One region of the Enterobacter chengduensis genome, then DNA from elsewhere that is predicted to be linked to it. Evidence: predicted binding sites of a transcription regulator. Region 1 holds the regulator's gene; each other region holds the start of a gene.
The links. Region 1 encodes CRP, which controls carbon source genes, mostly activating them, when cyclic AMP is high. Its sites were predicted from a motif close to ATGTGANNNNNNTCACAT; they were not measured.
Positions count from the first base shown of each region.

Region 2: azuC (stress response protein AzuC) is a predicted target of CRP. The motif match lies at 8,379-8,396, and genes of this name have one in related genera.
Region 3: msrB (peptide-methionine (R)-S-oxide reductase MsrB) is a predicted target of CRP. The motif match lies at 8,094-8,111, and genes of this name have one in related genera.

Region 1 is NZ_CP043318.1:4,651,201-4,662,062, reverse strand. Features, by position in the region: gene argD (bifunctional acetylornithine/succinyldiaminopimelate transaminase) at 1-147, shown strand, start outside; gene FY206_RS22660 (YccS/YhfK family putative transporter) at 144-2,231, opposite strand; gene crp (cAMP-activated global transcriptional regulator CRP) at 2,289-2,921, opposite strand; gene FY206_RS22650 (OsmC family protein) at 3,233-3,637, shown strand; gene FY206_RS22645 (phosphoribulokinase) at 3,704-4,573, opposite strand; gene FY206_RS22640 (YheU family protein) at 4,603-4,821, opposite strand; gene FY206_RS22635 (hydrolase) at 4,818-5,840, opposite strand; gene mdcA (malonate decarboxylase subunit alpha) at 6,069-7,724, shown strand; gene FY206_RS22625 (triphosphoribosyl-dephospho-CoA synthase) at 7,724-8,581, shown strand; gene mdcC (malonate decarboxylase acyl carrier protein) at 8,591-8,890, shown strand; gene FY206_RS22615 (biotin-independent malonate decarboxylase subunit beta) at 8,883-9,716, shown strand; gene mdcE (biotin-independent malonate decarboxylase subunit gamma) at 9,716-10,516, shown strand; gene FY206_RS22605 (AEC family transporter) at 10,642-10,862, shown strand, end outside.
Region 2 is NZ_CP043318.1:3,079,151-3,090,012, reverse strand. Features, by position in the region: gene FY206_RS14995 (ABC transporter ATP-binding protein) at 1-413, opposite strand, end outside; gene FY206_RS14990 (ATP-binding cassette domain-containing protein) at 410-1,285, opposite strand; gene livM (high-affinity branched-chain amino acid ABC transporter permease LivM) at 1,282-2,556, opposite strand; gene FY206_RS14980 (ABC transporter permease subunit) at 2,568-3,482, opposite strand; gene FY206_RS14975 (branched-chain amino acid ABC transporter substrate-binding protein) at 3,582-4,703, opposite strand; gene FY206_RS14970 (YecA/YgfB family protein) at 5,117-5,785, shown strand; gene tyrP (tyrosine transporter TyrP) at 5,818-7,029, opposite strand; gene ftnA (non-heme ferritin) at 7,223-7,720, opposite strand; gene yecR (YecR family lipoprotein) at 7,925-8,263, opposite strand; gene azuC (stress response protein AzuC) at 8,477-8,560, shown strand; gene FY206_RS14945 (DUF2766 family protein) at 8,669-8,920, shown strand; gene FY206_RS14940 (anaerobic C4-dicarboxylate transporter) at 8,963-10,306, opposite strand; gene FY206_RS14935 (non-heme ferritin-like protein) at 10,461-10,862, opposite strand, start outside.
Region 3 is NZ_CP043318.1:2,090,358-2,101,219, reverse strand. Features, by position in the region: gene FY206_RS10350 (DNA topoisomerase III) at 1-256, opposite strand, end outside; gene selD (selenide, water dikinase SelD) at 261-1,304, opposite strand; gene FY206_RS10340 (NAD(P)H nitroreductase) at 1,421-1,972, opposite strand; gene sppA (signal peptide peptidase SppA) at 2,140-3,996, shown strand; gene ansA (asparaginase) at 4,060-5,076, shown strand; gene pncA (bifunctional nicotinamidase/pyrazinamidase) at 5,086-5,727, shown strand; gene chiD (chitinase ChiD) at 5,926-7,182, shown strand; gene FY206_RS10315 (YeaC family protein) at 7,243-7,506, opposite strand; gene msrB (peptide-methionine (R)-S-oxide reductase MsrB) at 7,563-7,976, opposite strand; gene gapA (glyceraldehyde-3-phosphate dehydrogenase) at 8,318-9,313, shown strand; gene FY206_RS10300 (D-hexose-6-phosphate mutarotase) at 9,389-10,273, shown strand; gene FY206_RS10295 (MipA/OmpV family protein) at 10,352-10,862, opposite strand, start outside.

The sequences.
Region 1 (10,862 bases):
CACGCCGCCGCGCGCGAAGGGGTAATGGTGCTGAATGCGGGGCCGGACGTGATGCGCTTCGCGCCGTCGCTGGTGGTGGAAGATAAGGATATTGAAGACGGGCTCACCCGCTTTGCCGCGGCGGTCGGGAAGATCGTTAAAGGCTAATACTCGGTTCGTTTTAACCGTCGCGTTAACCAAATGCCGTGATGCGGGCGCTGACGCCATGCCACCGACGAAATGGTGTGCATGGTGTTCAGATGCCCCAGCACGCGCTGCAAATGCTGCTCCAGCGTGCTCATCGGCCCGTGGGTCAGCGTCTCAGGCGCTTCCAGAATGTTCGAATCCCCCGACTCACCCGGCGCGTCATACTCCAGACGCTGCTGACACCGCTGCAGGGCAATTTCACACGACTGCAAATAGCGCTGCGCCAGATCCGGCGTCAGCATCGTGTGCTCGCGCGCCAGCGTGGTCATGGCGTTAATGTGCTCGACGATAAACTGGCTGTGCGTGACCCAAAGCTTCATGTCTGCCAGATAGTGCGCGTTAAAGCCCGGCTCCTGCATCGCCTGGTTGAGGGAGTTAAACAGCGCGTTGTGCGCCTGATTAACTTTCATCCGCTGATACGCCAGCGGGGAGGGCTGCGGGTCGTCGCTCAGGATCAGACGAATGGCCTGCTGGTCAGCCTCCAGCGCGTCGTGGGCGTTCTGGCGCAGCAGCCCGCTTTGCCACTGAGGCCAGAGCCAGACCATACCGCCGAAGGCAATCAGACAGCCGATCAGGGTATCAATCAGGCGGGCAACGATAAACTGTTCGCCGTTGAGCGTGAGCAGCTGAAGGGTATACACCGCCGTCACCGTAAAGCCCACCATCGCCCAGCCGTAGTTTTTGCGGATAATCAGGTAGCTTACCAGGGTGACCGCCAGCATCCCCGCCAGGGTATAGCCTTCCGGCACGTGAAAGTGCAGCGTTACGCCCGCAATAATCAGCCCTGCCATGGTGCCGCCAGCCCGGTGCAGAATACGCACCCGCGTGGCGCCGTAGCCGTTCTGGGTGACAAACAGCACGGTCATTAAGATCCAGTAGGGTTTCGGCAGATGCAGCGCCATGCCCATCAGGCTGGCGATGCTCAGCATGACGCTAATCCGTGCGGCGTTACGCAGAGCGGACGACTTAAGGGACAGGTAGCTTTTGAGCGCGGGCAATAGCGGAAGCCGTTTCTGCTTATCCGCCATCAGGTCGCGGGGATACAGCGGGCGCTGGGTGCGCAGCACGCGGGCGATGCGGCTGAAGTGCCAGGCGGCAAACTGGCCGACCGGGTTATCCGGATGCTGACGGGCAATTTTCTCCAGCGCGCCGAGCTGTTTTTCCATGTTAAAGCGCGTGGGGTAGCGGTGATAGAGAATATCGTCCGCCAGCACCCGCAGGCGCGCGGAAACGGTCTGCGCGTTCCAGCGGATGACCGCTTCGGCGTGGCTGCGCTCGACCAGCTTTTGCACCTCCTGCGGATGGTGCAGGCTTACCGAGATATGCTCCTGCAGATCCAGCCCCACCTGGAAGGTGCGCAGCAGCCGTTTATATTCGTGGTTCTTGTTGGCGGCGAGCATATGCAGCTGCTGATAGCACTGGCTTATCAGATCCACCACCTTCTGCTGGCGCGCCAGCAGCGGCGGTAAGGATTTGTCCGGATCGGTATGCTGGGTCAGCAGGGTGTATTTGGCTTCGCAGTACTCCGCCAGTTGCACGTAGAGCAGGCTCAGCGATTCGCGCAGCGGCTGTTCCCGCCACAGCCAGAACCAGAACCAGTTAAATACCCCGTACCACAGCGTGCCGAGCGCGTAGATCAGCAGCGGCTCCCACACCGGCATATTCCCGGCGAGGCTCAGGGTGAAGATGGCCGCAATCAGCGACGCGGGAAGCAGGCGCGCGTGCAGCGAACTGATTTCTGCCGTGACGCCCAGCGTCATCGCCAGCACGGTCAGGATCAGCGGCAGCGGGATATCCCGGGCTAGCAGGAGCTGCACCGCAAGGCTACAGCCCGCAAACAGGCCGCCACCGATAATCAGGCGTTTGAAAAAGCGCTTATGCGGCGTGTCCAGACCGGCGATGTTGCAGCAGGCGGGCACGAGGGAAAACAGCAGGCCCTGCTGAAGATGTCCAAGGATCAGGCCTATGGCCACAGGAAGACACAACACCAGCGTTTGCCGCAGTGCGTAGTTAACTTCCGGGTGATAGATCAGCCTGCGCCACATGGGGAGTAGAGACAAAAACGGCGTGACACCTTGCGATGGCACGCCGCTTAAGCGGAATTAACGCGTTCCGTAGACCACGATGGTTTTACCGTGGGCGGAGATCAGGTTCTGATCTTCGAGCATTTTCAGAATACGACCCACTGTTTCACGGGAGCAACCGACGATCTGACCAATTTCCTGACGGGTAATTTTAATTTGCATGCCGTCCGGGTGGGTCATGGCGTCTGGCTGTTTCGCCAGGTTCAACAGGGTTTGTGCGATACGACCCGTCACGTCCAGGAAGGCGAGGTTACCCACTTTCTCTGAGGTGACCTGCAGACGGCGCGCCATCTGGGAAGAAAGACGCATCAGGATGTCCGGGTTGACCTGGATCAGCTGACGGAACTTCTTGTAAGAAATTTCAGCCACTTCACATGCTGTCTTTGCACGAACCCAGGCGCTACGTTCCTGGCCCTCTTCAAACAGGCCCAGTTCACCGATGAAATCGCCCTGGTTCAGATAAGAAAGGATCATCTCTTTCCCTTCTTCATCTTTGATCAGCACTGCCACCGAGCCTTTAACGATGTAATACAACGTTTCCGCTTTTTCACCCTGGTGAATCAGCGTGCTCTTTGATGGGTACTTATGAATGTGGCAATGAGACAAGAACCATTCGAGAGTCGGGTCTGTTTGCGGTTTGCCAAGCACCATGCGCTGTTATCCTCTGTTATAAGCTGTCACCAGAGTCATCAGATGCATCCGGACTCTGGGGTTGCAATCGAATTCTTACCCATACCCTGGGAAGTCGGCTACCGTAACGTTTCGCAGCCAGTAAAGTTTGATGTCCTCTGCATACATGTGTAACGTCAATGTATTACTGTAGCATCCAGAGTGTTTTAGCATAGCTTTCGCCGCGTGTCTCCTGGTGTCTCGCTTCAGCATGATGCAGGTCGCCTTCCATTGCGAGAAATGTAACGCACGCGTAATCTGTCACCAAAAATGCAACGTTGGAGTTTAAGAATATGCAAGCGCGCGTGAAATGGGTTGAAGGTTTAACGTTCCTGGGCGAGTCCGCGTCGGGGCACCAGATTTTGATGGACGGTAACTCCGGCGATAAAGCGCCAAGCCCGATGGAAATGGTGCTGATGGCGGCAGGGGGATGCAGCGCGATTGACGTGGTGTCGATTCTGCAAAAAGGCCGTCATGACGTAACGGATTGTGAGGTCAAACTCACGTCAGAACGTCGCGAAGAGGCGCCACGCCTGTTCACCCACATTAACCTGCACTTTGTGGTGACCGGTAAAGCACTGAAGGACGCGGCGGTTTCCCGTGCGGTTGACCTGTCTGCGGAGAAGTACTGCTCTGTGGCGTTAATGCTGGAGAAAGCGGTAAACATCACCCATTCGTATGAGGTGATCGAGGCTTAATTATTGGGGCATCGTGCGTGTTGATGCCCTCACCCTAACCCTCTCCCACAGGGAGAGGGAACATGCTCACGCGATCTGCTTCCCTTCCATCAACCGCTCCACCAGCGGCGTCATGATGAGCTCCATCGCCAGCCCCATTTTTCCGCCCGGCACCACCAACGTATTCATGTGAGAAATAAATGAGCCCTGCAGCATCGCCAGCAGCCAGGGGTAATCAATGCCTTCGAGATTGCGGAAGTGGATCACCACAAAGCTCTCGTCCAGCGAGGGGATGCTTTTGGCGGCAAACGGGTTGGAGGTGTCCACCGTCGGCACGCGCTGGAAGTTGATGTGGGTGCGGGAGAACTGCGGCGTAAGGTAGTTGATGTAATCTTCCATGGAGCGCACCACCGAGTCCATCACCGCCTCTCGCGAATGGCCGCGCTCGCTCATGTCGCGCGTCAGCTTCTGGATCCACTCCAGGTTCACGATAGGCACCACGCCAACCAGCAGGTCCACGTGGCGCGCCACGTCGTGCTGAGGGGTGACCACGCCGCCGTGCAACCCTTCATAAAACAGCACGTCGGTGGGTTCCGGCAGCGGCTGCCAGGGAGTAAAGGTGCCCGGTACCTGATTCCAGGGAACGGCTTCATCATAGGTATGCAGATACTTGCGTGACTGCCCTTTGCCGCTCTGACCGTACTCGATGAAGGTTTGTTCCAGCAGGCCGAAGTCATTGGCTTCCGGGCCGAAGTAGCTGATGTGTTTACCCAGATCGCGCGCCTTCCGGATGGCCATGTCCATCTCCGGACGCGTGTAGCGGTGAAAGCTGTCGCCTTCGACCTCCGCCGCACGGAGATTCAGCTGGGCGAAAATCTTGCGAAAGGCGAGGCTGGTGGTGGTGGTTCCCGCACCGCTCGACCCCGTAACGGCAATAACCGGATGTCTGGCAGACATAGCAACTCCCTGACTGAAAAAGTGGAAGATCAGCCGTGAAACGCGTTGCGGGGCATGATATTCACCGTCTCATGCAGTTCTGACCACACCAGCACCACGTCGCCGCTTTTCAGCTGGCGCTTAACATCGTTGACCTTTTGCTCAAGCGAGCGTTCCTGTTCACCATAATCGGTGCCTTCGCGTAATACAAAGCTTTCAATCAGATTATCGAGCGTTTCGGGAGCCAGATCCTGCCAGGGAATAATCATTTTGCACCATCCAGATAAGGAGTTAGCCAGTCAGGAATACGCGTCTCAAGCCACATTTTCGGGCGGCGCAGCGTCCCGCCGATAAACCCGACGTGGCCGCCGTGCTCGGTCAGCTGATACTGAACGTTGTCGGGCAGGAATTCCTGAGCGGGGATCGAGTGATGATCCATAAACGGGTCGTCTTTGGCGTGAATGATCAGCGTCGGCTGGGCGATCTTGCTGAGCAGCGGCATGGCGCTGCACTGGCGATAATAATCAATCGCATCGGCGAAGCCGTGGATTTTCGCGGTGATCAGATCGTCGAACTCGCGAATGCGGCGCACCTTTTTCAGCTGGCGCAGGCTGACCGGCAGGGTATCCGGGTAGGCCTTCAGCTTACGCGCCGCGTTGGCCTTCAGCAGGTTGAGCAGGTAGCGCTGATAGACGCGGGAAAACCCTTTTTCCATATGGTAGCTGCACTGCTCCAGCATAAACGGCGCGGAGACAATAACGGCGGCATCCAGCGGGACGCTTTCGCCCTCTTTGGCCAGCAGACAGGCCAGCATATTGCCGCCCAGCGAATAGCCCACGGCCGCCGTTGGCACCGTGCCGTAATTTTCCCGCAGCCAGTGCAAAAACCAGGTTCCGTCTTCGGTTTCACCCGAGTGATAGATACGCTTCTGACGATTTGGCTCGCCGCTGCAGCCGCGAAAATGCATCACCACGCCGAGCCAGCCGCGCGCTTTTGCCGCTTCAACTAAGCCGTGCGCATACGGGCTGTGCAGGCTGCCTTCCAGACCGTGAAAGACCACCAGCCGCGGCTTGTGGCGCGCCTGCTCCGGTGATTCGCTCCAGGCGAGATCCAGAAAATCACCGTCCGGCAGGTCAAGCCGCTGCCAGTGCGGCGTGAACTGAACCTTGCGGCGGATCAGCCGCGGCAGCATGGTCTGCAAATGGCAGTTGGCCACGCCGCGCATGGGCACGAACTCGGTGCTGTCTTCGGCTGCAATGTCGAAGCCTGATGGAATGATTTGGGTCATAAGGGCGATGCTGATTCTTGTCAGATATTAACGATACTTTCCGAATTGTACCCCGTTTAGCCTGGTTTTCCGAAACATGAACTGATCCCGATCACAAATCTTTACCTTGATTATTACTCTCAGGCTAATGATTCCGCTCTACGCTTAATTGATGCCTTTCTCACCAGAGCGCACACTTTACTCAACGTTAAGCAAATCAAAATGATTAGCTGAATCAGGAGGTTAATAATGTTATCTGGGCAAACACCCACCCGGCAATGGAACACGCGACGCAGCGAAAAAGCGCGTCGCCTGGCGTCCGTACCGGTGCAGGGCAAGGTACTGCCAACCGGCGATCTCGTCGCCATGCTGGAAAAACTGATCGCGCCTGGCGACAAGGTCGTTCTGGAAGGTAACAACCAGAAGCAGGCGGATTTCCTTTCCCGTTCGCTGGCCGAAGTGAACCCGCAAGTTGTCCACGACCTGCATATGATCATGCCAAGCGTCGGGCGCAGCGAGCATCTGGATATCTTCGAGAAAGGCATCGCCCGCAAGCTGGACTTCTCCTTCTCCGGCACCCAGAGCCTGCGAATCTCCCAGCTGCTGGAAGATGGTCAGCTCGAAATCGGCGCCATTCACACCTACATCGAACTTTACTCACGCCTCTACGTCGACCTCTCGCCCAACGTGGCGCTGATTGCCGGCTTTAAGGCAGACCGCAAGGGCAACCTCTACACCGGGGCGAGCACCGAAGATACCCCGGCGCTGGTGGAAGCCGCCGCCTTCCACGACGGCATCGTCATCGCGCAGGTGAACGAGCTGGTAGACGACGAGTGCGATCTGCCGCGCGTGGATATTCCGGGCTCCTGGATTGACTATGTTGTCGTTGCCGACAGGCCGTTCTTTATCGAACCGCTGTTTACCCGCGACCCGCGCCTGATTAAACAGGAGCACATCCTGATGGCGATGATGGCGATCAAAGGCATCTACGCGGAACATCAGGTGCAGTCCCTGAACCACGGGATCGGCTTTAATACCGCGGCGATTGAGCTGCTGCTGCCGACCTACGGCGAACAGCTTGGCCTCAAGGGCAAAATCTGTAAGCACTGGACGCTGAACCCGCATCCGACGCTGATCCCCGCCATCGAAAGCGGGTGGGTCGATAGCGTGCACTGCTTCGGCGGCGAGCTGGGGATGGAAGAGTACATCCGCGCCCGTCCTGACGTGTTCTTTACCGGTGCCGACGGCTCGATGCGCTCCAACCGCGCGTTCTGCCAGCTGGCCGGTCAGTACGCGGTCGATATGTTTATTGGCTCAACCCTGCAGGTTGATGGTTACGCCAACTCCTCAACGGTGACCCGCGGCCGTCTCTCCGGCTTCGGCGGTGCGCCAAACATGGGGCACGACCCGCACGGTCGTCGCCACGCCACACCGGCCTGGCTGAACATGATCACCGAACCTGACCCGATGCAGCGCGGTAAAAAACTCGTCGTGCAGATGGTCGAAACCTTCCAGGCGGGCGTGAAGCCGACCTTCGTGGAAAAACTCGATGCCGTTGACGTGGCGAAAGCCTCCGGCATGCCGCTGGCGCCCGTGATGATCTACGGCGATGACGTGACGCACGTGCTGACGGAAGAGGGGATTGCCTACCTCTATCGCGCCAAAGATCTTGAGGAGCGTCGCGCCATGGTTGCCGCCGTGGCGGGGATCACCGATATCGGCCTGGGCGTGGACGCTAAACGCGTGGCGGAACTGCGCCAGAGCGGCAAGGTTGTGTATCCGGAAGATATGGGCATTAGCCGCACCGACGCCACCCGCTCTCTGCTGGCGGCAGGCAGCGTTTCGGACCTCGTTGAATGGTCCGGCGGCCTGTACAACCCGCCTGCGAAATTCCGGAGCTGGTAATGAAACTTCTGCCCCAGATTCAGGTTGAAGGCGGTGCCGAATGGCTGGCGCGAACCGCCACGCAGTGTCTGATTGACGAAGCACGTTTAAGCCCGAAACCCGGTCTGGTGGACAGTCGGGGGAACGGCGCGCACCACGATTTATCCCTTGCGCTAATGAAGCGCTCCGCGCACAGCCTGACCCCGACGTTCCAGGCGCTGGCGCAGCAAAGCTGGCAGCGTCCGGCAGATATTGCGCTTCGGCAAACCGTTGGCCGTCTTGGCCGTGAAGGCGAGCAGCAGATGATGGCTGCAACCGGGGGCGTAAACACCCATCGCGGCGCGATTTGGGCGCTGGGGCTGCTGGTTAGCGCGGTGGCGATGCTGGGCGGGAATGCCGGGGCGCACGACGTCGCCCGCACCGCCGCGCAGCTGGCGAGACTGCCGGACGACGCGGCGCCGAAGGTGTTCAGCAAAGGCCTGCGCGCCACGCACCGCTACCGCGTGCCGGGCGCGCGCGAAGAGGCTCAGCGGGCGTTTCCGCACGTTATGCAGCGCGCGCTGCCGCAGCTTCGCCTGAGCCGCCTCAGCGGCAGCAGCGAAGCGCACGCCAGGCTCGACGCGCTGATGGCGATCATGACCTCGCTCACCGACACCTGCGTGCTGTCGCGCGCGGGAATGGAGGGGCTGGACGCCATGCAGGACGGTGCTCGTGCGGTGCTGAATGCCGGAGGCTCTGCAACGGCTGCGGGCCAGCAGGCGCTGGCGAGCTTAGACCGTCAGATGCTGGCGCTTAACGCTTCGCCGGGCGGCGCAGCCGACCTGCTTGCCGCCACGCTGTTTCTGGATCGCATCGAAACGCCTTATTCAAAGCATTAAGAGGATGTTATGGAAAAAATCACATTGACCGTGCCAGCCAGCCGCGCGTTAAGCGGCAGGTCGCTGGCAGGCGTCGTCGGCTCCGGGGATATGGAGGTGCTCTTCACCGCCGAACCGGGCCAGACGTTAACCATTGATATCACCACCTCCGTCGACAACAGCCGGGGGCGCTGGGAGGCGCTGTTCAACCGCCTGCAAACCGTCAGCAGCCTGCCGGCGGGAAAACTGACCATTCATGATTTCGGCGCGACGCCGGGCGTGGCCCGCATTCGTATCGAACAGGTTTTTGAGGGGGTGAACCATGCGTGATGACAGCAGCTTTATCGAACTGAAAGCGCGGCAGCGCGCGCAGGCCCTGCTCGACGAAGGCAGCTACCGCGAACTGCTGGACCCGTTCGAAGGCATTATCTCACCGTGGCTTGGGCCGCAGGGGATTGTGCCGCAGGCGGACGACGGGATGGTGGTAGCAAAAGGCACCATCAACGGTCAGCCAGCCGTTGTTGTGGCGATTGAAGGCGCGTTCCAGGGCGGCAGCATGGGCGAAGTGTCCGGTGCCAAAATGGCGGCGGCGCTGGAGCTGGCGGCGGAGGATAACCGCAACGGCATTCCGACTCAGGCAGTGCTGTGTCTAGAAACCGGCGGCGTGCGCCTGCAGGAAGCAAACCTCGGCCTGGCGGCGATTGCCGATATCCACGCGGCGATTGTGGACCTGCGTCGCTACACGCCCGTCATCGGGATTGTGGCCGGAACCGTGGGCTGCTTCGGCGGGATGTCCATTGCGGCAGCGCTGTGCAGCTACCTGATCGTCACCCGCGAAGCGCGTCTCGGCCTCAACGGCCCGCAGGTTATCGAGCAGGAGGCGGGCATTGAAGAGTACGACTCCCGCGACCGTCCGTTTATCTGGAGCATGACCGGGGGCGAGGTGCGCTATCAAAGCGGGCTGGTGGATGCCCTGGTGGGTGACGGCGTGCACGCGGTGAAAGCGGCGATGAACGACGCGATTGCCAAAGGCGTCCCCGTGAAACACCGCACCGATAACTACGACGATTACCTGACCCGTCTGACGAATTTCGACACCCGCAAGCAGGCCGATGCCGAACAGATTAACGCGCTTTTTGCCCGGGAGGTGAAATGATGAGTAATTCAAAAAGCCGTGGCGAACTCTGGCTGGAAACCCTCGCCCCAAACGCCAAACGTGTGGCAGGACTGTGCCCGTCCGTGCAGGCGGCAGACGGCGAGCTGAACGGCGAAGCGGTGCGCTTTGTCGCCGTGGTGCCGGACGCCAACAACCACTTCCCGCGCGCGGCGAAAGGGGAAGTCGGTCTGCTGGAAGGCTGGACCCTGGCGAAAGTGGTGAGCGAAACCGTGGCCGAGGATGCCAGTAAGTCCGTGAAGCGCCCGATTGTGGCGGTGATCGACGTCCCCAGCCAGGCCTATGGCCGACGCGAAGAGGCGTTTGGTATTCATCAGGCGCTGGCCGGTGCGGCAGCTGCGTATGCGAATGCACGCCTGGCCGGTCACCCGGTGATTGGGCTTATCGTCGGCAAGGCGATGTCCGGCGCGTTTCTGGCGCACGGCTACCAGTCCAACCGCCTGATTGCCTTCAACGACAAAGGCGTGCTGATCCACGCGATGGGCAAAGAGTCTGCGGCGCGTATTACGCTGCGTACCGTCGACGCGCTGGAAAAACTGGCGGCCACCATTCCGCCTATGGCGTATGACATCAGCAACTACGCCACCCTGGGGCTGCTTTCAAACCTGCTGGACATCAACAACCCGGATGCTCCATCCGATAACGATCTGGCGCAGGTGAAAACCACCCTGCAACAGGCCATCAGTGACGCTCGTCAGGACACCACGTTGAACAATCGTCTGGGTGCTGACAACCGCCGCAGCTCTGCCCTCGTACGCGAACGCATGCGGGCAAGCTGGTAAGTAAAAAGAGACCTGCCAGATGCATAACCCCGTGGGCGCGTTCGCCGCGCCCGCGTGGGGGCCTGCATCCTGAAAAATAATAATCATCGCGCCAGTGCTAAAACTTTTTTTACTACAGGTGATTTATGACTTACGTAATTGTTCATGCTCTTGCACCGATTTTCGTCATCATGCTGCTGGGTTTCTGGGCCGGTAAGGCAAAGATGGTCGATAACAAAAACGTTTCCCTGCTGAATATCTTCGTGATGGATTTCGCCCTGCCCGCCGCGCTGTTCAGCGCCACCGTGCAAACGCCGTGGACCGGCATCGTGGCCCAATCGCCGCTGATTCTGGTGCTGACCCTGGC
Region 2 (10,862 bases), 1.6 Mb from region 1:
AGGGTCATGGCGCGCTGCTTGCGTCGCTCCTTGAGGCGAGGGAACAGGTCGAACATCGTTTGCATATCTTCGGTCGCAAACTGATTGCCAATCGGGATGGTCCCCATCAGCAGGTTCTCTTCAACGGTCATATCCGGGAAGATGCGTCTGCCTTCCGGGGCCTGCGCAATGCCGCCGGACGCGACGTAATGGGTGGACCGATGGCTGATGTCTTCACCACCGAAAAGGATCTGCCCGTTGCGAATCCGCGGCTGGCCAAAGATGGACATCAGCAACGTCGATTTACCCGCGCCGTTTGCGCCAATCAGCGCTACGGTTTCACCCTTATTGACCTCGAGGGAAACCTGCTTCAGCGCCTGAATCACGCCGTAAAACACATCCACCTCGCGAAATGCCAGCAGCGGTTCGTTCATAGGGTGACCTCGCTTTCATCCGTGCCCAGGTAGGCGGCAATGACCTTTTCATCATGCTGGATCTCTTCGGGTTTTCCTCTGGCAATCACATCGCCGTGGTCGAGCACGATAATGTCGTCCGAAATCTCCATCACCATCCCCATGTCATGCTCAATCAGTAATACCGTGATGTCATGATGGTCCCGCAGAAAACGAATGATGCCGCTCAACTTATGCGTTTCAACCGGGTTTAGCCCGGCGGCGGGTTCATCCAGACAGATCATTTCTGGCCCGGTGCACATTGCTCGCGCAATTTCCAGACGCCGCTGCTGGCCGTACGACATCTCGCCCGCCAGGCGATTGGCGCACTCCACCAGATCCACCACTTCCAGCCAGTAGAAGGCTCTGTCCAGGGCGTCACTTTCCGCTCGCCGGTAGGATGGCGTATTCAGTATCCCGGCGAGCAGATTGCGGTTAACGCGCATATGCTGCGCGACCAGCAGGTTTTCCACCACCGACATCTCGCGAAAAAGACGGATATTCTGAAACGTGCGCGCCAGCCCGGCGCGGTTCACCAGATGCGTTCCACCAAACATTTTGTAGAACAGACGCTGCCCGAACTGCGCGGGGTTAATCCAGTCGCCCGGCTGAAATTTTTGCCCGAGGACCTGAATAACGTTGGTCGTTTTATGGCGGGTATTAAATAAAATATTGCCGCCGGAGGCTCTGTAGAAGCCCGTCAGGCAGTTAAACACGGTGGTTTTTCCCGCGCCGTTTGGCCCAATCAGGGCGGTAATGGAGCCGCGCAGCACGTCCAGGTTGACGTCGTTTAGCGCCTTAATCCCGCCGAAGTGCATCATCAGATGTTCAACGCGTAATATGGTTCCGTTCATGGCGCGACGCCCTTACGCACGGCAAACCCGCTGCGGTTAATGCGGATCAAACCGCGTGGACGCCAGATCATCATCACCACCATCAGCACGCCAAACAGCAGGACGCGATATTCGGCAAAACTGCGCAGCAGTTCCGGCGTGACCGTCAGCACAAAGGCTGCCAGCACCACGCCCAGCGTCGAACCCATACCGCCCAGCACCACAATGGCCAGGATCAGGGCCGATTCAAAGAAGGTAAAGGAGGTTGGATTCACGAACCCCTGATAGGTGGCGAAGAACACTCCCGCAATGCCCGCGGTCGAGGCGCCCAGCGTAAAGGCGGAAAGCTTAACCAGCACGTGGTTCAACCCCATCGAGCGGCAGGCAATTTCGTCTTCACGCAGGGCTTCCCACGCCCGGCCAATCGGCATTCGCGTAAGGCGGTGCTTGATGTAGAGCACCAGCATCACCACCAGGAACAGCACTGCGTAGATGAAGATAAACTTCATGTTCGGGTTGTAGGTCAGGTGGAAAAATTCGTGGAAGGGCACGCCGCCTTCTTTTGCCCGTCGCCCAAATTCCAGCCCGAAAAAGGTGGGGGGAGGGGCCGACACGCCGTTGGGGCCGCCGGTGAAGGTCAGCCAGTTGTTCAGTATCAGACGAATAATCTCCCCGAATCCGAGGGTGACGATGGCCAGATAGTCGCCGTGCATGCGCAGCACCGGAAAGCCCAGCAGGGCGCCAGCTGCGGCGGCCATGATTGCCGCCAGCGGCAGCATGCTCCAGAAGCCTAAGCCGAGATACTGGTATCCCAGCGCCAGACCGTATGCCCCGATCGCATAGAACGCGACATACCCCAGGTCCAGCAGACCGGCCAGCCCCACGACGATATTTAGCCCCAGACCGAGAAGCACGTAGATCAGCCCGAGAATGGCGACGGTCAGCACATACTTAGTGGCGACAAACGGGAAGCAAATCGCAAGAGCAATCACCAGAGGAATAATCCAGCGCATGCGGCTTTTGTAATCCGCTGGCCGGACGTAGACGCCTGCGCTATCGGCTTCGAAGCGTGCCTGGAAACGGGCGCCCGCGGCGGTACCTAAAAAGGCGCTCAGCAGAAAACGGCCGAGCATGACGATGCCGACGATCCAGGCGAGGCGCCGTCCGGCGAAGGTAAAGCTGTATCCGTCCAGCACCACGCCCGCAATCGGGCCGAAGATAATCAGCGCAATCAGGCCGGAGAAGATGGCGTCCAGCATGCAGCGCTTCAGCGAAAAACCGTGTGATGTCATCATTCTCTCCCTCACACCTTGGCCACAGTCGGGCGCCCGAGCAGTCCCTGGGGGCGGAAAATCAGGATCATGACCAGCAGGCCGAACGAGAAGACGTCTTTATAGTCCGAGTTCACCATGCCCGAGAACTGGGCTTCGGCCACGCCCAGAATAAGGCCACCGAGCATGGCGCCGGGCAGGGAGCCGATGCCGCCGAGCACCGCCGCCGTAAAGGCTTTAATGCCGATCACAAACCCGACGTAGAAATCAAAGGTGCCATAGTTCATGGTGATGAGCACACCCGCCAGCCCGGCCATCGCCGCGCCGATGACAAAGACCAGCGAAATAATCCGGTCGGTGTTAATGCCCAGAATGGAGGCCATCTTACGATCCTGCTGGACCGCGCGGCACATCCGCCCCAGCCGGGTGCGGTTGATTATCCAGGTGAGCACCAGCATGCCGGCAAACGAGGCGACCAGGATAAACACTTTGGTAAAGGTTATCTGCACGAACCCATCGCCCAGGTGCAGGCGCAGCACGCCGTCCAGCATGGTCGGCACCCCCTGCTGACGCGGACCCTGGCTCAGCTGGGCGTAGTTTTGAAGGATAAGCGACATCCCGATGGCGGAGATCAGCGGCGCCAGGCGCGTGGAGTTGCGCAGCGGCCTGTAGGCGATCCGCTCGATGGTCCAGCCGTACACTCCGGTAACCACAATGGTGAACGCCAGCGTCCCGAGGATCAGCAGCGGGAACGACTGCAGGCCGAAGAAAGAGAGCAGCGCCAGGCCGATGGCGCAGAGATAGGCGGAAATCATATACACTTCGCCGTGGGCGAAATTAATCATCCCGATAATGCCGTACACCATGGTGTAGCCGATGGCGATGAGGCCGTAGACGGAGCCCAGCGTTAAGCCGTTGATTAACTGTTGCAGGAAAAATGTACTCATTTTAGCGCGCTCGTTTTATAGGCTGCGCGGCCCGCGCAGCCTGATGTTTATTACGCGACGACGGGCAGGCCCGCCGACGTTGAGCGTGACTCCGTCCCGTTACTGTACTTCCTTATATTTTCCTTTGTCGTCCCACTGGTACACCACGTAATCAGACACCTTCAGGTCGCCCTTGTTGTCCCAGGCTTTTTTGCCCATCACGGTGTCGACGGAATTGGCTTTCAGCCACTCGCTGGCCTTGGCTGAATCCTTGCCGCCGGTGGCCTTGAAGGCCGCAGCAATCGCCTGTACGGAGGCATAGGAGTAGAGGGTGTAGCCTTCCGGCTCGAATTTACCGGCGCGGAATTTCTCGATAACCGCTTTTCCGTCCGGGATCAGGCGCGGATCTTTACCGAAGGTCATGTAAATGCCGTTGGTGTATTGCGGACCGCCCGCGGCGGTCACCATCTCCTCGTTAACGATACAGTCGCCGGAGAAGAATTTGGCCTGAACGCCCTGTTCACGCATCTGGCGTACCAGCGGACCGGCTTCCGGATGACAGCCGCCGAAGAACACGACGTCCGGTTTTTGCGCGCCGATTTTCGTCACCAGCGCGTTAAAGTCTTTTTCACCACGGGATAACCCCTCATACATCACATCCTGAACCCCGCGCTTCGCCAGCGCCGCTTTGGTGGCGTCTGCCAGCCCCTGCCCATAGGTGTCTTTATCGTGAATGATGACCACGCGTTTGGCTTTCAGCTTGTCGATGATGAAGTCGCTGGCAACCTGCCCCTGCTGGTCGTCGCGTCCGCACATGCGGAACATATCGCTCATGCCGCGTTCGGTGATCTGCGGGTTAGTTGATCCGGGGGTGATCGCAATGATGCCCGCGTCGCTATACACCTCGGAGGCGGGCATGGTGGAAGAGGAGCAGAAATGGCCGACCACGGCGTTAACTTTATCCTGGTCAACTAAACGGTTGGCGACGGCGACGGCCTGCTTAGGCTCGCAGGCGTCATCCCCCTGAACCAGCTTGATTTTCTCACCGTTAATGCCGCCAGCGGCATTGATGTCATCAGCAGCCTGCGTTGCGCCGTGCCAGTACTGATCGCCATAGGTGGCATTCGGGCCGGTGAACGGCCCGGCCACGCCAATCACGATATCTGCCCGGGCGGAAAACGCCGTCACCAGGCAACCGGCCAACACAAGAGAAAGAGGAGTTCTGATAAATTTCAGCGACATTATTATGTTCCTTAGCAAAGAGGTTTTTGCACCACGGCGTAAACCCGAACGCCCGACGGCGCAGCCAATCCGAAACACGAGCAAGAACAAAATGCACTAAACGAACGGCATCCTGCATGATACGGCGAGGTTTCCATGCGCAGCGTCGCGCGAAGAACAGCAAGCAAAAACGTTGCCAGAACGGTAACCCCTTGACGGGGTTATGACATGTTTGAGTATAGAGCGCCGCGCTATACCGCCCTGCGGCAGGAGAAGAAATTACAGCGGAGATCACATATCGTTAACAACAAAGCCCACAAGTTGTGCAAGACTCACGATTTGCACACTTTTGCAGCAATAAAGACCTAAACTTCAGCCCGGAGAGGCGTCAGATATGTGATAGGATCTTTTCCTTTTTTGCAGGAGTGTCAGCGATGACTGAAGGCCCATTGAATGAAAGCGAAATGGCGTGGCTTGAAGAGACGTTAATGTCTTACGGTCATGATGACGCGTCCGTGATTGACGTGTCCGAACTGGACGGCATGCTTACCGCAGTGCTTTCCGGTCCTGTTGTCGTTGAGCCAGATGCCTGGCTGGTGGCGGTGTGGGGTGGCGAGAAGTACATTCCGCGCTGGAAGAACGATCGCGAGATGAACCGTTTTATCGATCTCTGCTTTAAGCACATGAATGATATTGCCGAGCGCCTGAGCGAGTACCCGGATCAGTTTGAACCGATGTTCGGTTATAACGACGTTGACGGTGAGAGCTATACCGTGGTCGAAGAGTGGTGCTATGGCTATATGCGCGGCGTGGCGCTGACGGACTGGTCAACGTTGCCTGAAGCGCTGCAGGGCGATCTTGAGGTGATTGCGCTGCACGGGACGGAGGAGAACAGCGAAAAGCTGGATGAACTGTCCGAAGAAGAGTATATCGCCAGCATCGAGAGCATCCAGCCAGCGGCGCTGCGTCTCTATCAATACTGGGTTAATAATCCGCAGCAGCCGGAAGCGAAGAAGCCGATTGTGAACGGCACGAAGGTCGGGCGTAACGATCCGTGTCCTTGCGGCAGCGGGAAGAAGTTTAAGAGCTGCTGTTTGCACTGATAAAATAGGGGCTGATGACAGCCCCTTTTTTGTTAACCCACTTCCGGCAGCATTCCGGCTGCAATCAGCACCTGCACCAGAATAATCACGACGCCACAGGCAAACACAACGCACAGCAGCGGTTTTCCGCCCGCTACGCGGTATCCCTGCTGGGGGTGCTGCTGGCGGCTCTTCCATGCCAGCAGGGAAGGGAGGAGGAGGGCAAGGATCGACAGCGCCACACCCGCATAGCCCAGCGCCATCACAAACCCGCGTGGGTAAAACAGCGCAAAGGCCAGCGGCGGCAGGAAAGTGAGCGCGCCCGTCTGCAGGCGGCCAGCCGCGGTATTGCGACGCTGGAACAGGTCAGCTAGGTAATCAAACAGGCCAAGCGCCACGCCCAGGAACGAGGTCGCCAGCGCCAGGTCGGCAAACAGGTGCACCGCCAGCTCCACGTGCGGCGAGGTGACAACCTCGCGCAGTGCCAGCAGAAAACCGTTCAGGCCAGCGTGCTGCGCCATCAGTCCCATAAAGGTTGATGAATCTATGCTGCCCAGCGTCACCAGCTGCCAGAAAATATAGGCGATCAGCGGGATCGCGCTGCCGATAACAAAGACGCGGCGCAACTTGCGAATATCGCCGTTCATATAGCTAACGATGCTCGGCACGCTGCCGTGAAAGCCAAACGAGGTGAAAATAACCGGGATCGCGGAAAGCGCCAGCCCTTGTTCCAGCGGCAGCGTCAGCAGGTTCACCTTGTGCACGTGCGGCGCCAGCAGGACCAGCATGACAATCAGGAAGAGGATTTTGGCGCTAAAGAGAAAACGATTGAACAGATCGACCAGCGATGTCCCCGCGCAGACCACGCCGCCGCCGATGAGCGCAAAGAAGATAGCCCCCGTCGCCGGGGTAATGTCAGATCCAAACCAGTCGTTGACGCTGGAGGCGATGAGCTCCCCGGCGCCGCTGATATAGGCGGCGGTCAGGGCGTACATCAGGAACATCATGCTGAAGCCGGTTATCCACTGGCCGTAGCGTCCGAGGTAGCGCGCCGCAAGGGAACCCAGACCGGTGTCGGCGGGCACGTGCTGGTAAACCTCAAGCAACAGCAGGGCGGTGTAACACATCAGCGCCCAGAGCGTGCCCAGCAGCAGCAGGGTCGTCCCAAATCCTACGCCCGCGGCGGCCAGAGGCATGGCCAGCATTCCTGCGCCAATCGTCGTTCCGGCAACGATAAAAATACTTCCCAGGGTTCTGTTTTTCACGCTTTCCTCTACAACAATGCTTAACCGCGACAAAATCTGCGGCGCAGAGTAAGGGAAAAGCCGTAACTCGTCAAATCACCGTTACAAGTGGTGTAATGAAAAGTTTACGTGTCACGCTGTTAAAAAGCGGGGGGAGTTGATGAGGGGATATAGGTAAATAAACGCGGTGCCGGAATCCGGCACCGCGTTAATATTAATTCTGCGTATCCAGAGTGGAAAGTTCTTTATCAATAAAGTAGAGGCCCTCGCCGGATTTACCCACCAGAGATAATTTATCCAGCACGGATTTAAACAGCTTCTCTTCTTCGTGCTGTTCTGCCACGTACCACTGCAGGAAATTAAAGGTTGGATAATCCTGGCTGGTCATTGCTGCATGAACCAGTTCGTTAATTTTCTGGGTGATTAGCTGCTCGTGCTCGTAGGTCGCGCGGAACAGCTCATCGAGAGAATTATACTCGGCAAAAGGCGAGGCAACGGTTTCAATGCGCGGCAGGCTGCCGGTATCCGTCAGATAGTCAAACAGGCGCTGCATGTGGGTCATCTCTTCCTGCGCATGGCGACGCAGGAACGCGGCCGCACCTTCAAAGCTGTGGTAGCTGCACCAGGCGCTCATCTGCTGGTAGAGCAGGGATGAAAAAAGCTCAAGATTCATTTGCGCGTTGAGCTTGTCGATCATTTCGGTTTTCAGCATGGTGACGCTCCGGGTTATTATTTCTGATTCACAATGAGCGACACTATAATTTGTTATTTAATTATTTGCAAAACGTAAAATTTTTATTTTATTAATTTAAAATACGAATGGGAATAAAACGCATTGGCGATTTTTATAAATTACTAATGAGAATTGTTTCTGTTCGTAATCAAATAAACTGCCAGCCCATGCCGGCAGAATGAATTAATACCACGGATTATTTGACTTAGGATTAACGGCGTAACCCATACATTTATACTGGATAGTTACGCTCTCGTTCAGGCACAGCGAGCCGCTCGTCAGGGTGCAGGTTTTAATGGGCTGGCCATAGGCTGAGGCAGTGGCATACCCCATGCTCTGACACGCTTTTGCCGCCGTGCCGTTATTCACATACTCATCGGAATGCGCATTTTGCAGCGCTGCCTGGCCGTAGTCGAGGCGGACGATGCCGTTCGGCGCATCGAGACTGCTGATTTCAGCCTGGCGGTTAATGCTGCACCCCGCGAGCAGCAGGAGTGTGCCGGCTACAATGACTCTTTTCATGGTTCGCTCTGAGTGGATGGAAATACGCTATCGTACCCGCAGATGCCCGCCGCAATGGCTGGAATAGCCGGACAATCTGCCCTCACTCTTTGCAACGGGTCACGTCCGGGAAAATTTGTGATGCATATCACAAAAGGATTGATTTTTGTGATGATGGTCATATTATAAGCACGTTGATTATAAAGTTGTATAACAAGTTAATGGAGCATCATCGTGAAACTGCGCAAGATCCTGAAAAGTATGTGGGCCAATTACTGCCGTACCTTCAAAGACGTGCCGCCGGGCGCCATGTTCTGATAAAAAAACCTGCTTCGGCGGGTTTTTTTGTGCCTGCAGGCGATGAAGAGAAGATGTCAGGGGGCGTGTTTTGATACTATGGCGGCCTTTAAATAAGGAGAAAGCCCCATGTCACAAAACCTGAGCGCCGATCAGGAACTGGTCTCTGACGTTGTCGCCTGCCAGCTGGTTATCAAACAAATCCTTGACGTCCTGGACGTGATTGCGCCGGTTGAAGTGCGCGAGAAAATGTCTACGCAGCTGAAAAACATCGATTTCGCCAGCCATCCTGCTGCTGCCGATCCGGTTACGCTTCGTGCGATTCAGAAAGCCATCGCGCTGATTGAACTGCGATTCACGCCGCAGGGCGAGTCGCACTAAAGCAGGGAAAGGGGCGACGGCACGTGTCGCCCGTTGATGCGGTTAGAAGAACGTCTGTACCAGCAGGTAGCTTGCCGCACACGCGCAGCTTACCCCAATTAGCCCAGGCAGAATAAAGCTGTGGTTGATGATAAATTTGCCGATGCGGGTCGTGCCTGAACGGTCAAAGCCGATGCAGGCCAAATCGCTGGGGTAGGTTGGCAGGACAAAATAGCCGTAAGACGCCGGGAAAAAGGCGATCAGCATTTTCGGGTCGATGCCCAGCATGAGGCCCATAGGCGCAACGGCCGTTAGCGCAGCCGCCTGGCTGTTCACCAGTTTTGACACCAAAAACAGCACAATCGCATAGGTCCACGGATGGCTTTTCACCACGCCTTCCAGCGCCAGCTTTAACTCGTCGAGATGTGCCTGGAAAAAGGTGTCGCTCATCCACGCCACGCCGAACACCGAGAAGATCGCGACCATACCGGCCTTGAACACCGCGCCGTTAGAAATCGCGGACGCATTGACCTTACAGGCCATCAGCATCACGGCGCCCGCAATGAGCATCATCATCTGAATGACAAGGTTCATCGACAGCGCCGTCATTTTGCCTTTCAGCTCAAAGGCAGGGCGCAGTTCAGGAAATGCCCCCAGCAGAACGACCACGGCAATACCGGCAAAGAAAATCCACGTGGACCAGTAGGCCTGCTTAGGGAAACGCTGATTCATTAACGTCTCCGTTCCGCCGTAGATAAACTCGCGCTGCTTTGGATCCTTCAGCTTTTCCTGAAACTCAAGATCGTCAGCCAGATCTTTCCCTCGACGTAAGCTCCACAGGGCCGCAATGGCCACGCCGAACAGTGACGCGGGAACCGACACGGCGAGGATTTCCAGGATCCCCCACGCGTGGCCGATCCCATGCTGGGCCGCCAGGATGGAGACCAGCGACACGACGGCCACGGAAACGGGGGATGCCGTAATCGCCATCTGTGATGCCACGGATGCCACGGCCATCGGGCGCTCGGGGCGGATCCCTTTCTTCAGGGCGATATCCGCAATGATGGGGAACATGGTGTAGACCACGTGTCCGGTGCCGCACAGAAAGGTCAGCATCCAGGTGGTGAACGGGGCGAGCAGGGTGATGTGCTGCGGGTGTTTGCGCAGCAGACGTTCGGCAAACTGCATCATGACGTTAAGACCGCCCGCGGTCTGCAGCGCAGCCGCGCAGCCAATCACCGCAAGGATGGTTAGCATAACGTCAACCGGCGGCTTACCGGGCTGTAGACCAAAGACAAAACATAAAATAAAAAGACCAATGCCGCTGATTAACCCAAGCCCCATACCGCCGAAACGCGTACCCGTCAGCAGGCAGAGGAGAATGACAACAAACTCAATGGTGATCATGATGCTCCCTCGTCAATGATTATGTAACTAAATAAATCATCACACGTTGTGTGGTTAATCATTGGGAGCCAGATCTGATTTGTTAAATTTCAGCAAAAGCAGGCGGTTGGAGCGGGGAAGGGGACCTGCTCCGAACGGGAGCAGGTCAAAAGCGTCAGTGATGCTGCACTGTGACGATGTCGAGCAGATGACGGTCGGTCTGCTCGGGACATAAACCCGCTTTCTGCGCATTGCGGATCTCATCCGCCAGCGTCTTCAGCAGCATGCCGTCCTGCTGCTGCTCTTTATCCATATCGCGCAGGAATTTGAGCGTTGCAATGTCCTGCTGCGCTTTGGCTTCGTCGGCCAGTTTGCTGAGGGTGCTGCAGCGTTGTTCATACTCCTCAAGCGTTTTCTGAAACAGTTCTTCCAGGCAAGAGTAGTTCTCGTTGATCCCATCCAGAGCTTTGACCACCGGGTTTGCCCCTGCGGCTTTGAGGAAGTTAAAGACGCGCATCATGTGGGTGACGTTACTTTGCGCCTGCGAGCGAAAGAAGGTGGCAGACCCCGTGAGGCT
Region 3 (10,862 bases), 2.6 Mb from region 1:
TGAGCTGTTTGGTGACGGAGGGACGGGGCTGCAGGCGCCATTTTTCCGGCACGATGGGCAGATCGTTCAAATTCCAGCGGGCGTAGCGGCTGTCGTAGACGTCCGGCTGCGCCTGCTCAAGCAGGTGACCAATACACCAGGTGACCACCTGCCCGTTACCGCATTCGATAAAGCCGTCGCCCTTGCGGTGCGGCTTAGGCAGCACGTCGGCAATGGCGCGGGCCAGGCTCGGCTTTTCGGCAATAAACAACCGCATCGAATTAACGGATCTCAATCATCGGTCGGCCACCGCGCGCGGTCACCAGCTCGCCGATCGCCGTCAGGGTGATGCCGAACTCCGCAGCGGTCGCCTGAACCTCGGCTTCGGATTCCGGCGTGACCGCCAGCAGCAGGCCGCCGGAGGTTTGCGGATCGCACAGCAGGTTGCGCCATTCTTCTGGCATTTCGCCCATAAGATGACCGTAGCTGGCGAAGTTGCGCTGGGTACCACCAGGAACGGCGCCCTGAGCAATGTACGCTTCCACGCCCGGCAGCTTCGGCACGTCCTGATACCAGACCTGCGCCTGCACGCCCGCGCCCTGACACACTTCCGAGAGGTGCCCCAGCAGACCAAAACCGGTGACGTCGGTCATCGCCTTCACGCCGTCGATATTGGCGAATGCCGCACCGGCAAGGTTCATCTGGCACATCACTTCCGTTGCCAGCCCTTTGTGCTCCGGCTTCAGCAGGGATTTTTTCTCGGCGGTGGTCAGCACGCCAATGCCCAGCGGCTTGGTGAGGAACAGCCTGCAGCCCGCCTGCGCGGTGCTGTTGCGCTTCACGCGCTCGGTCGGCACCACTCCGGTAACGGCCAGGCCGAAGATAGGTTCTGGAGCATCAATCGAGTGACCGCCGGCCAGCGCAATTCCCGCCTGCTGGCAGGCGAAACGCCCGCCATCAATCACCTCGCGGGCGACTTCCGGCGGGATGGTGTTGATCGGCCAGCCCAGAATGGCAATCGCCATGATCGGCTTACCGCCCATGGCGAAGATATCGCTGATGGCGTTGGTGGCCGCAATGCGCCCGAAGTCGAACGGGTTATCGACAATCGGCATAAAAAAGTCGGTGGTGCTGATAATGCTGGTGCCGTTACCTAAGTCATAAACTGCAGCATCGTCACGCGTTTCATTGCCGACAAGCAGGTTCGGGTCGACAAACTTCGCCTGTTCGCTGTGCAGGATGGTTTCCAGCACTTTAGGGGAAATTTTACAACCGCAACCGGCTCCGTGGCTGTACTGCGTTAAACGAATGGTTTGCTCGCTCATGGACGTCTCCTGTCATCTCAATCGCGCTATGGTAGCGCTCATTCCATAAAGAGGTAAGTATGACTGTCTGAATTCTGCGGCGGATGCTCAGAATCCAGACAGTTTAGCGCGGGTTATCAGAAGCGGCTGACGAAAGGCGTGGTGTCCGGCACGCTGATGGTGCTGGAGGCTTTAAGCTGCGGGGTACCGAGGTAGAGGAAACCGACAATTTTGTCATGCTCGCCGCAGCCAAAACCGTCGCGAACCGCCGGGCTTTCGGTCAGCGCACCGGTGCGCCAGATGCCGTTAAACCCTTGCGCGACGGCGGCCATCTGCATTGCCATCACCGCACAGCCTGCGGACATTTCCTGCTCCCAGACCGGCACCTTATGGTCCGCATGGCATTTCGCCACGACGGCGATAATCATCGGCGCGCGGAACGGGGCATTGCGCGCCTTGTCGATGCCTTTCTCATCCTGCCCGGCGACAATCGCGCCCTGCTCCAGCAGCTGGCTGAAACGATCGCGGCCTTCGCCTTCAATCACAAAGAAGTGCCACGGCTGCAGCGTGCCGTGATCGGGGGCACGCATGCCGGCACGCAGAATGTTCTCCAGCTGCTCGCCTGCCGGGGCAGGTTCAGCCAGACGGGAAGCGCTACGGCGGTTAACAAGCAGTTCGAGTGCATCCATTGATTAACTCCTTTCTTGAAATTTACTCACAAAATTAACACGACGGCAGATTTTGTTACAGCCTGGCAGGCGATTCCTGCTGACAAGTGGCGGTTGGGTCATTACGATAACCCAACATTACCGTCCAGTGGCGACGGAAACAGTCATTTTCTGGTTAGGGAGAATACATGCGAACCCTTTGGCGAATTATTGCCGGTTTCTTTAAATGGACGTGGCGACTGCTCAACTTCGTCCGCAACCTGGTGATGAACATCTTCTTCATCCTGCTGGTTCTGGTGTGCGCGGGCATCTGGATGCACATCAGCAACGCGAATCAGGCGCAGCACTCCACTCGCGGGGCGCTGTTACTGGATATCACCGGCGTAATCGTGGATAAACCGTCAGCCAGCAACCGTCTGGGCGTCATCAGCCGTCAGCTGTTTGGCGCCACGTCAGACCGTCTGCAGGAAAACTCCCTGTTCGATATCGTGGACACCATCCGCCAGGCCAAAGACGACCGCAACATCACCGGCATCGTGCTGGATCTGAAAGATTTTGCCGGCGGCGATCAGCCTTCTATGCAGTATATCGGTAAAGCGCTGCGCGAATTCCGCGACAGCGGCAAGCCGGTGATTGCCGTGGGCGACAGCTACAGCCAGGGGCAATATTATCTGGCGAGCTTCGCCAATAAAATCTGGCTCTCCCCGCAGGGTACGGTGGATCTGCACGGCTTTGCCACCAACGGCCTGTACTACAAATCGCTCCTCGACAAGCTGAAGGTCACCACCCACGTCTTCCGCGTCGGCACGTATAAGTCTGCCGTCGAGCCGTTTATCCGCGACGACATGTCCCCTGCCGCCCGCGAAGCGGACAGCCGCTGGATTGGCGAGCTGTGGCAGAACTATCTGGGCACCGTTGCCGCGAACCGCCAGATGACGCCCGAACAGGTGTTCCCGGGCGCGCAGGGCGTGCTGGAAGGCCTGCGTAAAGTTGACGGCGACACCGCGAAATATGCCCTCGATAACAAACTGGTTGATGCCCTGGGCACCAGCGCCGAGATTGAAAAATCCCTGAGCAAACAGTTTGGCTGGAGCAAAGAGGACAAAAATTACAGCGCCATCAGCATGTATGATTACGCTGCGAAAAAACCGGACGACCGCGGTGACAGCGTCGCGGTGGTCTTTGCCAACGGCGCCATCATGGACGGTCAGGAGACTCCGGGGAACGTGGGCGGCGATACGACCGCGTCACAAATTCGCGATGCGCGCCTGGATCCGAAAGTGAAGGCGATTGTCCTGCGGGTCAACAGCCCTGGCGGCAGCGTCAGCGCCTCCGAGGTGATCCGTGCTGAGCTGGCCGCAGCGCGCGCCGCCGGCAAGCCGGTGGTGGTGTCGATGGGCGGAATGGCCGCTTCCGGAGGTTACTGGATCTCCACGCCAGCCAACTACATCGTGGCTAACCCAAGCACGCTGACCGGCTCGATTGGCATCTTCGGGGTGATCAACACCGTAGAGAACAGCCTGGATTATCTGGGCGTGCATACCGATGGCGTAGCGACCTCTCCGCTGGCGGATGTGTCGGTGACCAAGTCCCTGCCGCCGGAAGTCTCTGAGATGATGCAGCTCAGCATTGAGAACGGCTATAAACGCTTTATCACCCTGGTAGCCGACTCGCGTAAAAAGACGCCTGAGCAGATCGACCAGATTGCGCAGGGCCACGTCTGGACCGGTCAGGATGCGAAGAGCAACGGTCTGGTGGACAGCCTGGGCGACTTCGATGACGCGGTGAAGAAAGCCGCCGAACTGGCGAAGCTGAAGCAGTGGCATATCGAGTATTACCAGGACGAACCGTCGTTCTTCGATATGGTCATGAACAGCATGTCCGGCTCGGTACGCGCCATGCTGCCGGAAGCGCTGCAGGCTTACCTGCCTGCGCCGGTCGCCACGGCGGCAAAAGCGATGAAGGCAGAGAGCGACAAGCTTGCGGCCTTTAACGATCCACAGAGTCGTTACGCGTTTTGCCTGACCTGCGCGAACGTCCGCTAAAAACCGTCCCCTCTTCCCGCGAAGAGGGGATTTTTTTCTTTTGAAGAACAAGAACTCACTACCATGCAGAAGAAATCGATTTATGTAGCCTACACTGGCGGTACCATCGGTATGCAGCGCTCCGAAAACGGCTATATCCCCGTCTCCGGGCACCTTCAGCGTCAGCTTGCGCTGATGCCTGAGTTCCACCGCCCGGAGATGCCTGACTTTACTATCCACGAATACGAGCCGCTGATGGACTCCTCCGACATGACGCCGGAGGACTGGCAGCACATCGCGGATGATATTAAAGCCCATTACGACCAGTACGACGGCTTCGTGATCCTGCACGGCACCGACACCATGGCGTTTACCGCCTCGGCGCTCTCCTTCATGCTGGAGAACCTGAGCAAGCCGGTTATCGTCACCGGGTCGCAAATCCCGCTGGCGGAGCTGCGCTCCGACGGGCAGATCAACCTGCTGAACTCCCTCTACGTGGCGGCGAATTACCCGATTAACGAAGTGTCGCTGTTCTTTAACAACCGTCTGTATCGCGGCAACCGCACCACTAAAGCCCACGCCGACGGTTTTGACGCCTTCGCCTCCCCTAACCTACAGCCGCTGCTGGAGGCCGGGATCCATATCCGTCGTCTGGGAACGCCTCCTGCACCGAATACCGCGGGCGAGCTGATTGTGCATCCGATTACCCCGCAGCCGATTGGCGTGGTTACCATCTACCCGGGTATCTCTGCGGACGTGGTGCGTAACTTCCTGCGCCAGCCGGTGAAGGCGCTGATCCTGCGCTCCTACGGCGTGGGCAATGCGCCGCAGAACGGCGAGTTCCTGAAGGAGCTTCAGGAAGCCAGCGAGCGCGGAATTGTGGTGGTGAACCTGACCCAGTGTATGTCCGGTAAAGTGAATATGGGCGGCTATGCCACCGGTAACGCGCTGGCGCATGCGGGGGTGATCAGCGGCTTCGATATGACCGTTGAGGCAACGCTGACTAAACTTCACTATTTACTGAGTCAGGATCTGGACATTCAGTCCATTCGCAGCGCGATGATGCAAAACCTGCGCGGCGAACTGACGCCTGACGAATAAGGAGGCCTCATGAAGCAACGCGCCCTGCTGCTGGTCGATTTGCAAAATGATTTCTGCGCGGGCGGCGAGCTGGCCGTCGCCGAGGGTGACAGCACCGTTGACGTGGCCAACACGTTGATCGACTGGTGCAAAGCCCGCGGTGAAGCGGTTGTCGCAAGCCAGGACTGGCATCCGGCGAACCACGGCAGCTTTGCCAGCCAGCACGACGTCGAGCCTTTCACCCAGGGTGAACTCGACGGGCTGGCGCAAACCTTCTGGCCGGATCACTGCGTACAGCAGACGGAAGGCGCGGCGCTGCATCCGCTCCTGAATCAGAAGGCCATCGACGCGGTGTTCCATAAAGGCGAAAACCCGGCTATTGACAGCTACAGCGCGTTTTTCGATAACGGGCATCGTCAGAAAACGGCCCTGGACGCGTGGTTACGTCACCACGAAATCACGGAGCTGATCGTGCTGGGCCTGGCAACGGACTACTGCGTGAAGTTCACCGTGCTGGATGCGCTCCAGTTGGGCTATACCGTCAGCGTCATCACCGACGGCTGCCGCGGGGTGAACATTCACCCGCAGGACAGCGCTCAGGCGTTTATGGATATAGCGGCGGAAGGCGCGACGCTGTATACGCTTGAAGACTGGCTGGAAACGCAGGCGTAAGCCTTTTAGCCGGGTGGCGGCTTCGCCTTACCCGGCCTACTTTCTCTGGTTTTGTAGCAAAACAACCCACTCCGTTCTCCCATAAAGTGAACTCCCTCGCATCCTCAGCGAAGCGGCAATGCTATTCTCTCCAGGCTGTTTTTTCGCCACGCCTTTTCCGTGGCGTGGTTAATTTTATTAAGTCAAAGAGGAACTTATATGAAACGTTTGCCCTTGCTGGCAGCATTACCCCTGCTTTGCGCGTCAGTTGCCTCCGCCAGTTCCCTGATGTCCGTGGGCTACTTTAACGGGGGCGGCGATGTCACCGCCGGGCCGGGTGGCGACATCAACAAACTGGACGTTCGCCAGATCACCCACCTGAACTACTCGTTTGGTCTGATCTATAACGACGAAAAAGACGAAACCAACGCCGCGCTGAAAGATCCGGCGAAACTGCATCAAATTTGGCTGTCGCCGAAGGTGGCCTCCGATCTCGCGTTACTCCCGATCCTGCGTAAGCAAAATCCAAACCTTAAGGTGCTGCTCTCCGTTGGCGGCTGGGGCGCTCGCGGCTTCTCGGGTGCGGCGGCGACTAAGGAGACGCGCGCGGTGTTCATCCGCTCCGCGCAGGAGATTGTCGATAAATACGGTCTGGACGGGATCGACCTCGACTGGGAGTATCCGGTCAACGGCGCCTGGGGCCTGGTTGCCAGCACGCCTGCCGACCGGGATAACTTTACCGCCCTGCTGAAAGAGATGCGCGACGCGTTCGGACATAAAAAGCTGGTCACCATTGCGGTAGGCGCGAATGCGGAAAGTCCGAAAAGCTGGGTGGATATCAACGCCATCGCCCCCCTGCTCGACTACATCAACCTGATGACCTACGACATGGCGTACGGTACGCAGTACTTCAATGCCAACCTGTATGACTCCAGCGCCTGGCCGACGGTGGCTGCCGCTGACAAATACAGCGTCGATTTTGTGGTCAACAACTATCTGGCCGCCGGGCTGAAGCCGCAGCAGATGAACCTGGGGATAGGTTTCTATGGCCGCGTGCCGAAACGCGCCGTGGAACCGGGGATCGACTGGACCAAACCGGAAGCGCAAAAAAATCCGGTGACCCAGCCCTACTTTGGCCCTCAGGAGATCGGGCTGTTCAAGTCTCTTGGCTATGACCTGACCAAAGATACCTACGTGAAGTACAACGATATCGTGAAGAAGCTGCTGAACGATCCGCAGAAACGCTTTACCGCGCACTGGGACGACCAGGCGAAAGTGCCGTGGCTCTCGGTGAAGGGTGCCGATGGCAGCGCGCTGTTTGCGATTTCGTATGAGAACCCGCGTTCTGTAGCGATCAAAGCGGACTACATCAAAGAGAAAGGGCTCGCCGGAGCCATGTTCTGGGAGTACGGCGCGGACGACGAAAACCAGTTAGCGAAGCAGCTGGCGGCGTCGCTCGGGATCCCGCATAAGTAGTAAGACAATCAAGCCCTCTCCCCGTGGGAGAGGGTTGGGTGAGGGCATCATCCCGCACCGTTATTGCATTTTCATCGTCGCAATCGGCTTCGGCGTGATGCCAAAGTCCTCTTTCAGCTCGCGCTTGCTCTTCATCACCATCTGGCCCTGGGTGTCGATCGTCATGTGCTGCGCGTCGGTGTTGTTGCGCGCCTGCCACAGCATCACCAGCTGCAGGCTGTTCTCTTTTTGCTCCGGCGTCAGCGCGACGCCATCGGGCCATTTTCCCAGCTCTACGGCGGTGACCAGACGCTGATAAATCTCCGGCGTCATACCGCTAATCATGTCATCAATATTCACACTCGCGCCCTTTTAAAGGAATAATTTGCTGAATCGTTTTTTCAACCCTTCACCTGGTCGCCGTTTTCGTCGTCAGTGAAGCTCATTGAGGCAGAGTTGACGCAGTAACGCTCGCCCGTAGGCTGAGGGCCATCCGGGAAGACGTGGCCAAGGTGCGCATCGCAGTTGCCGCAGCGAATTTCCGTGCGCACCATGCCGTGCGACGAGTCGGTCAGATAGCGGATGGCCTCATCGCTCACCGGCTCGTAAAAGCTCGGCCAGCCGCAGCCGGAATCAAACTTCGTTTGTGAGTTAAACAGCGGGGCATCGCAGACCAGACAGTGGTAGACGCCGTCTCGCTTGTTGTGCAGTAAACGCCCGGTGAACGGCGGTTCCGTGCCGTGGTTCTGCGTCACGTAAAACTGCATTTCTGTGAGGTTTTTTTTCAAATCATCAGGGTTACGTTGGTTCGACATATGCTTACATCTCGCTGTAGAAACAGACACCTTTTAACCCGGATTCTAACAAAACATTAACACCCTTGCGTGCACTTTTGTTCTAAACTTATGTGTCGCGAAAAGGCAGTCAGGCAATTGTGACCATGCTCACATTTTTATCCTGCGAGGACTTTAAAATCCCGAGCGCAGCCCCCATGTGGTTGCAAGCTCAAAGGGAAAGTGAGGCGAGTCAGTCGCACAAACGTTAGTCACAGGATTGATTTGTCGCAATGATTGACACGATTCCGCTTGACGCTGCGTAAGGTTTTTGTAATTTTACAGGCAACCTTTTATTCACTAACAAATAGCTGGTGGAATATATGACTATCAAAGTAGGTATCAACGGTTTTGGCCGTATCGGCCGTATTGTTTTCCGTGCTGCTCAGAAACGTTCTGACATCGAAATCGTTGGTATCAACGATCTCCTGGACGCTGAATACATGGCGTACATGCTGAAGTACGACTCAACTCACGGTCGTTTCGACGGCACCGTTGAAGTGAAAGACGGCCACCTGGTTGTTAATGGCAAAACCATCCGCGTTACTGCTGAAAAAGACCCAGCTAACCTGAAGTGGAACGAAATCGGTGTTGACGTTGTTGCTGAAGCTACCGGTATCTTCCTGACCGACGAAACTGCACGTAAACACATCACTGCAGGCGCGAAGAAAGTTGTTCTGACCGGTCCTTCCAAAGACAACACCCCAATGTTCGTTCGTGGTGCAAACTTCGAAACTTACGCTGGCCAGGATATCGTGTCTAACGCATCCTGCACCACCAACTGCCTGGCACCGCTGGCTAAAGTTATCAACGACAACTTCGGCATCATCGAAGGTCTGATGACTACCGTTCACGCGACCACCGCGACTCAGAAAACCGTTGATGGCCCGTCTCACAAAGACTGGCGCGGCGGCCGTGGCGCAGCGCAGAACATCATCCCATCTTCTACCGGTGCTGCTAAAGCTGTAGGTAAAGTACTGCCAGAACTGAATGGCAAACTGACCGGTATGGCGTTCCGCGTTCCAACCCCTAACGTATCCGTTGTTGACCTGACCGTTCGTCTGGAAAAAGCTGCTTCTTATGAAGAAATTAAGAAAGCAATCAAAGCTGCTTCCGAAGGCGCAATGAAAGGCGTTCTGGGTTACACCGAAGACGACGTTGTTTCTACCGATTTCAACGGCGAAATCTGCACTTCAGTATTCGATGCTAAAGCTGGTATCGCACTGAACGACAACTTCGTTAAGCTGGTATCCTGGTACGACAACGAAACCGGCTACTCTAACAAAGTACTGGACCTGATCGCTCACATCTCCAAATAAGTTGAGATGAGGGTTTGATCCAAAAAGGCGACTTCGGTCGCCTTTTTTATTGTTTTTTAGACAGAGGATTGCTTAATGATTAATAAAATTTTTGCACTTCCGGTAGTCGAACAACTTACCCCTGTGCTCTCCCGCCGTCAGATTGACGGTGCCGACGTGATCGTCGTTGACCACCCGCGCGTCAAAGCCTCCGTAGCGCTGAACGGCGCTCACCTGCTCTCCTGGAAACCGGAAGGCGAAGCCGAAGGTTTGTGGCTGAGCGATGCCACCTCCTTCAAAAAAGGGGCCGCCATTCGCGGTGGCGTACCGATCTGCTGGCCGTGGTTCGGTCCGTCTGCGCAGCCGGGTTTGCCTTCTCACGGTTTTGCCCGTAACCAGCAGTGGACGCTGAAGGCGCACAACGAAGACGACAACGGCGCCGTGCTGACCTTTGAGCTGCAGGCTAACGATGAAACCCGCGCCCTGTGGCCGCATGATTTCACGCTGTACGCCCGCTTCAAGCTGGGTAAAACCTGCGAAATTGAGCTGGAAGCCCACGGTGAGTTCGAAACCACCTCTGCCCTGCACACCTACTTCAACGTGGGCGACATCAACGCCGTGAAGGTGAGCGGCCTCGGCGATACGTTCATCGACAAAGTTGATAACGCGAAGGAAGGCAGGCTGGGCGATGGCGTTCAGGCGTTCCCTGACCGCACCGACCGCGTCTATCTGCACCCGGAAGCGTGCAGCGTGATCCACGACGGTGCCCTAAACCGCGGCATTGAGGTGGTTCATCATCATCACAGCAACGTGGTGGGCTGGAACCCGGGTCCGGCATTGTCTGTGAGCATGGCCGACGTTCCGGATGACGGATACAAAACGTTCGTCTGCGTGGAAACGGCCTGCGTGACCGCCCCTCAGAAAGCGAGCGAAGAAAAGCCGTCTCGTTTAGGGCAGACGATCCGCATTGTGAAGCGTTAATCGCCCCGCACTACAAAAAAGCAAACGGGGCGCAAGCGCCCCGTTTTGATGCAATGATTGCACTGAATTAATGCACAATCAGAACTTGTAGGTCACGCCCACAGAGAAGATACCAGCCCAGGACTTATCGACCATCGGGCTATCCTTCACTTCGTCGCTCAGGCGCTCATAACGGCCGGTGCCGTACACGCTCCAGTCGCCGAGGAAGTTATAGCTCGCGGTCAGCTCCAGGTACGGATCCCAGCCGTCGTCTGCGCTGTAGCTCTTCAGTCCGCTGCGACGGGACTCGTTTTTAGAGACGCCATAGTAGTAGTCGTTGTAGTTCTCGCTGCTGTACAGCACACCGATACCCGGCGTCAGGGTAAACCCACCGTTGGTGTAGCGATACAGCCACGCCAGGTCCCAGATAAAGCCGTTGCTGTTATCCAGCGTGTCACCCGCCAGGGCAGTACGCAGGAAGCCATATTCGGTATTATGTACATAGGATAGCCCGGCCATCATCGAGCTTTTACGCTTGTCGAGTCGGCGAAGCGCGTTGCTGTCGCTGTCACCCGGCTTGAAGTGCGTCGGATCGTAGTAGGCCATGATG